2 regions of the Streptomyces sp. NPDC019531 genome follow, and region 2 is predicted to be linked to the other one. Evidence: riboswitches for the same ligand, from Rfam matches in the RefSeq annotation. Region 2 holds a riboswitch; the other holds the start of a gene.
The links. A riboswitch is a leader RNA that binds a small molecule or an ion and turns the genes downstream of it on or off. The one in region 2 is predicted to bind cyclic di-AMP.
Positions count from the first base shown of each region.

Region 1: it holds a riboswitch for cyclic di-AMP, as region 2 does, so the genes downstream of both, ACI2L1_RS26310 (transglycosylase family protein) here and ACI2L1_RS15420 (NlpC/P60 family protein) in region 2, are expected to answer to the same signal.

Region 1 covers NZ_JBJDQL010000025.1:33,900-37,300, reverse strand. The annotation lists gene eno (phosphopyruvate hydratase) at 1-1,038, opposite strand, end outside; gene ACI2L1_RS26310 (transglycosylase family protein) at 1,339-2,025, opposite strand; cyclic di-AMP (ydaO/yuaA leader) riboswitch at 2,029-2,196, opposite strand; gene ACI2L1_RS26305 (transglycosylase family protein) at 2,402-3,401, opposite strand, start outside.
Region 2 covers NZ_JBJDQL010000010.1:155,591-158,991, forward strand. The annotation lists gene ACI2L1_RS15415 (tellurite resistance/C4-dicarboxylate transporter family protein) at 1-810, opposite strand, end outside; gene ACI2L1_RS15420 (NlpC/P60 family protein) at 1,063-2,214, opposite strand; cyclic di-AMP (ydaO/yuaA leader) riboswitch at 2,222-2,391, opposite strand; gene ACI2L1_RS15425 (ScyD/ScyE family protein) at 2,656-3,401, shown strand, end outside.

The DNA.
Region 1 (3,401 bases), on a different contig from region 2:
CTCGGTCAGCGAACCGATCTGGTTCACCTTGACCAGCAGGGCGTTGGCGGAGCCCTCCTCGATGCCGCGGGCCAGGCGCTCCGGGTTGGTGACGAAGAGGTCGTCGCCGACGATCTGGACCTTGTCGCCCAGCTTCTCGGTGATGACGTTCCAGCCGGCCCAGTCGTCCTCGTACAGCGGGTCCTCGATGGAGACGAGCGGGTAGGCCGCCACGAGCTCCTCGTAGTACTCGGTCATCTCGGCGGCCGAGCGGGACTTGCCCTCGAACTCGTACTTGCCGTCCTTGTAGAACTCGGACGCGGCGACGTCGAGCGCGAGCGCGATCTGCTCACCGGGGACGTAGCCGGCCTGCTTGATGGCCTCGACGATGAGGTCGAGCGCGGCGCGGTTGGACTCCAGGTTCGGGGCGAAGCCGCCCTCGTCGCCGAGTCCCGTGGACAGGCCCTTGGTCTTCAGCACCTTCTTGAGGGTGTGGTAGACCTCGGCGCCCCAGCGCAGCGCCTCGGAGAAGGACTCCGCGCCGATCGGGGCGATCATGAACTCCTGGATGTCCACGTTGGAGTCGGCGTGCGAGCCGCCGTTCAGGATGTTCATCATCGGCACCGGCAGCAGGTGCGCGTTCGGGCCGCCCAGGTAGCGGAAGAGCGGGAGGTCGCTGGCCTCGGAGGCGGCGTGGGCGACGGCGAGGGAGACACCGAGGATGGCGTTGGCGCCGAGCGCGCCCTTGTTGTCGGTGGCGTCCAGGTCGAACATGGCCTGGTCGATCAGGCGCTGCTCAGTGGCGTCGTAGCCGACCAGCTCCGGGCCGATCTGGTCCATGACGGCGAGGACGGCCTTCTCGACACCCTTGCCCAGGTAGCGGTTGGGGTCGCCGTCACGGAGCTCGATGGCCTCGAAGGCGCCCGTGGAGGCTCCGGACGGGACGGCGGCACGACCGGTGCTGCCGTCGTCGAGGCCGACCTCGACCTCGACCGTGGGGTTGCCTCGGGAGTCCAGGATTTCCCGGGCTACGACGACGTCGATGGACGGCACGAGCATCTCCTTCTTGGGATGTGACACGGTCCGCCGGGACCGCGGTGTGTTCTGCGAGACGAGCCTAACCGGCTCCGGGGTATCGGCCACCGTGCCGACCGGCCCGTGGACAGAACCGAGAGTAAATTGTTTCTGAACTGAACAAAGAGCGTCGCTCAAGCGCGCACAAAAAAGCCCCGCCCCGGTGCGTACGGGGGAACACGCACCGGAGCGGGGAGCCCGTGGGGACGGGGGGACCCTCACGAGGCCTTCATCATGAAGGACACGGTTGTGAGGGCGCTGTGGTTCAGCTACGAGCACCCTTTGTTACTTCAGGTGCAGCTGCTGGCCCGGGAAGATGAAGTCGGCGTCGTCGATGATGTCCTTGTTCAGCTTGAACAGCTTCTGCCAGCCGCCCTTGACCTTGTGCTTCTCGGCGATCGAGCTGAGGGTGTCACCCTTGACGACCTTGTACTCGCCGTCGCCCTTCTTGACCTTCTTGCCGGTCGGCGTGGTGACGGTCTTCTTGGCGGTCTGACGCTCGGTCGAACGCGAGGCGCTCTGCTCCTCGGTCGAACGGCTGCTCGTGTTCGAGGAGCTGGAGTTCGAGCCGGAGGAGGACGAGCTGCCGCCGCTGTAGGTGGCGCTGGACAGGCCCGTGCCGCAGACCGGCCAGGCGCCCTTGCCCTGGGAGGCGAGGACCTTCTCGGCGACGGCTATCTGCTGGGCCTTGGAGGCCTGGTTGGCCTGCGCGGCGTACTGCGTACCGCCGTAGGCGGCCCAGGTGGAGGCGGAGAACTGCAGACCGCCGTAGTAGCCGTTGCCGGTGTTGATGGACCAGTTGCCGCCGGACTCGCACTGGGCGACGGTGTCCCACTCGGAGGCGGTGGCGGCGGAGGCGCTGCCGGTCGCCATCAGCGGGGCGGCGATGGCGACACCGGTGACGCCGGCGATGGCGGCGGCGCGGGTGGCCTTGGACGGACGACGGTGCTTGCCCTTGCCGGAAAACAGCATGGTGGATCCCCTCACCGACGCCTGCGAGGTGAGCTGTCGGGTTCGGGCCGGTTGAGTTGCCCGGCCGCGCACCTCCCGGTGCGCGACTTAACCCCAAGCCGGTCCAGCGTGAACTGCTGGGCCCGGCACTTACCTTGGGTCCCCCGCTCCTGCCTACGGCGCTTGACGCGACGACTGTTCCCGTACGGCCGCTGGCAGGATTCGGCGTTGCGACAGACGGGGCTCGGGTTGCCGAGCGGTGATGACCGTAGACATGCGCTCGGCGGAATTTCAAAGACGATCAGGGCTTCTGAGACTCATCCCACACTTTCACCAAACTGGACATTAGGTGCGAAGTGTGACGTGAACTGCCGCTGTTTTTCAGGTCTTTTCGACCCTATTCAGCCCCTGTGTCGAGCGTCTGACCGGCGACGATGTTGCTCGGGTCGGTCCCGATGACGTCCTTGTTCTCGGCATAGAGGGCGCGCCATCCGCCGTCGAGGCCAAGGGAGTCGGCGATGGAGACGAGGGAGTCCCCCTCCCGGACGGTGTAGGTGGCGGCGGCGTGACGGCCGGTCGAGGAGGCCGCGCTCTTCGTCACGCTCTCCTCCGCGCCTTCGTCCGCGCTGCCGCCACGATGCTTGCCGGAGCCGAGGGCGCCGACGTCGACGAGGGCCGAAGAGCCACCCTCCCGCCACGACTTGTCCGCTTCGCCCTCTTCTGGGGTCACCACGGGCGAGCCGTCGGAGGACTGCGAGCCTTCCGTGGCAGAGCTCCCGGAGCCCGAAGAGTTGGATTTGTCCGACTTGGCGGAGTTGTCGCCTCCGGTCGACGGTGTGGCCGACGGCGAAGGCGTCTCGGACGAACCGTCCAGCGAGCCGAGCAGACCGGAAGAGTCCTCGGAGCCCGAAGAGTTCGAGGAATCGGATGAGCCGGACGATCCGGAGGAATCAGACGATTGCGACGAGCCGGACGTCGAGGGCGAGGGAGTCCCGCTCCCCACGCCCGTGTCGACGCGGGCCGAACTCGAGTCCTTGCTGAGGCCGGAGAGCAGACCGCAGGTCGGCCACGCGGCGATGCCCTGGTCCGCGAGGAGCTTCTCGGCCACGGCTATCTGCTGGTTGCGGCTGGCCTGGTCCGCGGTCTCGGCGTATTCGAGGCCGCCGTACCTCTCCCAGTTCTCCTGGGACATCTGGAGGCCGCCGTAGTAGCCGTTGCCGTCGTTCGCACTCCAGGAGCCGCCGCTCTCGCACTCCGCGACCCGGTCCCAGGTGGTGCCGGTGGCGGCGCTCGCCCCGCTCGCCGCGAGCAGTGGGATCGCGATGGCGGATCCCGTCACACCGGCCGCCACGAGGAGTGCCGGAGCCTGACGGGGGCGACGGTGACGACCGTTCCCG
Region 2 (3,401 bases):
GAACACGGTGGCCCAGCGGCGCCCGTCGTAACGCAGGCGCGGGCGCACGAACTCGGCGACCAGCAGTACGGCGTACCAGGCCAGGTCGAGCACCAGCAGGGCGATGGTGACCGCGCGCAGGACGCCGTGGTCGTCGTCGTTCCACAGGTACAGGTGCGCGCTGTCGGCCGCGATCAGCTTCGCGCCGGCCAGCGCCGAGATGGCGAGCGCGCCGCAGGCGACCCAGTGATCGCCGGGTCCGTCCAGCACCTGGCGCAGGTCGAAGCGGAAGAGCGCGACGCCGTAGAGGACCAGGCCGAGCCAGAACAGCACGAGCGCGGTGTGCGCGAGCCAGGTCGCCGACTCGGCCGCGGCGAGCGTGGCGCCGAGGACCGCGAGGCCCTGGGTGGCCACACAGCCGAGGAACACCGCGCCGGGCATCCGCCGCTTCCAGCGGCCCACGACGATCACGATCAGCACCGGCCACAGCACCGCGGCAGGCGCCAGCAGCGCCTCGGCGAGGGTCTGCCAACCGAGCGCGGAGAAACGGGTGCCCAGGACCGTGGTCGCCGCCACGGCCGTCAACGCGCCCGCTGTCTCGGCATCCGCGACCCAGCGCGCGCGCTCCCTCAGCAGCCGTACGGCGAAGTCGGCCGCCAGCCCCAGCCAGGCCGCGCAGCCGATCACCAGGGCGAACCGGGACAGCGTCTCGTAGCCGGTCAGATGCAACCCGACCGACATGATGCCGGTCGCTATCACGGCGGCCCCGGCCGCGGGCGGGCGCTGCGTCCACCAGACGCGCAGGGGGGAGTGCGGGGAGGTACCGGACATGGGGCCGATGCTAGGAAGCTCGGTGTGCCGCGCGGGCGGGGCGCGCACGCGCGCGTGCGGAAATCGCGCGGGCGAGGGAGCGGGCCACGCGCGCGCGTGCGGCTTCCGACCCCTCCATGCGCGCGTGCGGCGCGTCTGACCCCTCCCGCACCCGGGGAGGCGTGCGCGTCTCCGGGTGCGTCGCGAGGGACGCGGTGGCCGGCGAGCCGCGCAATGGTTGCGCCTCGCGAGGCCCGCCCTATGGGCGGCGCCTCAGGCCGGCCGCACCACGCTGTGGATCGCCGACTCGCCGTCGTAGTAGATCGACTCCTCGCGGACGTACGCGCCCGGCTTCGGGGCGTGGATCATCATGCCGTTGCCTATGTAGAGGCCGACGTGGCTGATGTCGTCGTAGAAGAAGACCAGGTCACCCGGCTGGGCATCGGCGAGCGAGACCGTGGTGCCCGCGTTGACCTGGTCGTAGGTGACGCGGGGGAGGGAGACGCCGGCGGCCTTCCAGGCGGCCTGGGTGAGGCCCGAGCAGTCGTAGGAGTCGGGACCGGTGGCGCCCCAGACGTACGGTTTGCCGATCTGCGCGCGGGCGAAGGCGAGCGCCTTGGCGGCCTTGGTGGCGTACGAGGAGTCGGTCGTCGTGGACGAACTCGAACTCGAACTCGACGAGCTCTCCTGCTGAGCCGCCTCCTGGGCGGCCTTCTCCGCGGCCGCCTGCTGCTGCGCCAGCTCCGCGGCCTTGCGGGCCGCCGCCTCCTGCTTCTCCTTCTCGATCGCCGCGAGACGAGCCTTCTCCTGGGCCGTCAGCTCCGACAGCAGGTCGCGCGCGTCGGCGAGCTTCTTCTGGACGGTCGCCTTGGCGGTCTTGAGGTCGCTCTGCGTCTCGGTGAGCGTCTGAAGGCTCTGGGAGGCCTCCTGACGCTTCTTCATCGTCGCGGACTGCTCGGAGACGTAGTCGTCGACCGCGCCCTTCTGGCGGCTCGTCAAACGACCCATCAGCTGCGTCTGGTCGAAGTAGTCCTGCGGGGTGTCGGAGAGCAGGAAGGTCGCGGTGTCGGGCGCGGCGGCGCCGGTGCGGTACTGGGCGGCGGCGAAGGCACCGAGCTCCTCCCGCGCCTCGTTGAGCTTCTGGGTGCGCTGGGCGACGTCGTCGAGGAGCGTGTCGACCTGCTTGCGCTGCTTGGTCGTCTTCTCCTTGGCCGCGTTGTAGTTGTCGGTCGCCGACTCGGCCTGGCGGTAGAGGTCGTCGACCTTCTTCTCGACCTCTTCGAGACTCGGCTTGTCATCGGCCGGCGCGGCGTTGGCCGTCTGGGACAGCAGGGCCACGGAGGTGAGGGCGGCCGTCGCGAGGGCCGGGGTCCGTATGCCTGCTACGCGCGTACCAGCGGGACGCGACTTGCGGTGCGACGCCAAGGGAGGCGACTCCTTCCAGTGCTCCGCCTACCGGGTTAGCTGTCGGGTTCGGGCGGGTGGTTCGGAAGGGTTGCCCTACGGCGCTCCCGTGCGCGGGAGTCGGCCGATTCACCCCAAGTTCGGTGGGTCCCCGGCTCCGGGCGCGCGGCGGCGCTGCGGACTCGGCGGAGGCCGTGCGGCCCGGCGACGTTCGCCGGTGGGGGTCGTACGGCCTGCTCGGAACCGTAACCAACGGGTGTGGCCCGTGTGAAGGTTGATGTTCGATATGCCCGATACATTTTCGTGACCTTGGTCCCAAACGTCGCTCCGCGTGGCCAATCCGGAGTGATCTGCCATGACTTGGGCGTATTTTCACCGGAGTGGCGACGTCCGCCCGCTTCATGGGTCTAGCTTCCAGCCAGCCGCGGTGGGGTGCCGCGGCCCGGTTGGAGGGGTACGGCCATGAGGATGCGCGCAGGACTCGTCGTCGCCACGTCGGTCGCGCTCGCCGCCACCGCGGGCATCGCCCCCGCTGCGGCGACGGCGCGGCACGGTGGAGGCGAGCCGGTGGTCCGTGTGATCGCCAAGGGTCTCGACAACCCGCGCCAGCTCTCCTACGCCGACGGGCACGTGTACGTCGGCGAGGCGGGCCGGGGCGGCGGGAAGTGCGTCGGTGAGGGCCCCGAGGGCGAGACCTGCATTGGGCTCAGCTCCGCGGTCACCAAGATCTACTGGGACGGGGGCGCGTGGAAGCACCGCAGGGTGGTGCAGGGGCTCCCGTCGGGCGCCGCCCCCGACGGCGGTTTCGCGACCGGCGTGGACGGCGTCTCCGCGTTCCACGGCGAGCTCTGGAGCGTCGAGACCTACGCCCCGCCGGAAGCCGGGGTGCCGACGAAGCCGCCCTGGAACACTCTCGGCAAGCTGCTGCACGTCGGGCACGGCAAGGCGAGGATCGCCGCGGACATCACCGCCGTAGAGCTGAAGTACAACCCGCACAAGGCGTCCGTGGAGTCCAACCCGTACGCCGTCCTCGCGCTCCCCGACGGACGGAAGATCGTCGCGGATGCTGCCGGGAACGACCTGGTCGTCGTTTCGCCGCACGCCAAGGCGCGGCCCTTCACGGTCTTCCCGGACCACGACGGGAACCAGTCCGTGCCGACGTCCCTGGCGCTCGGCCCCGACGGCAAGCTCTACGTCGGCGAACTGAA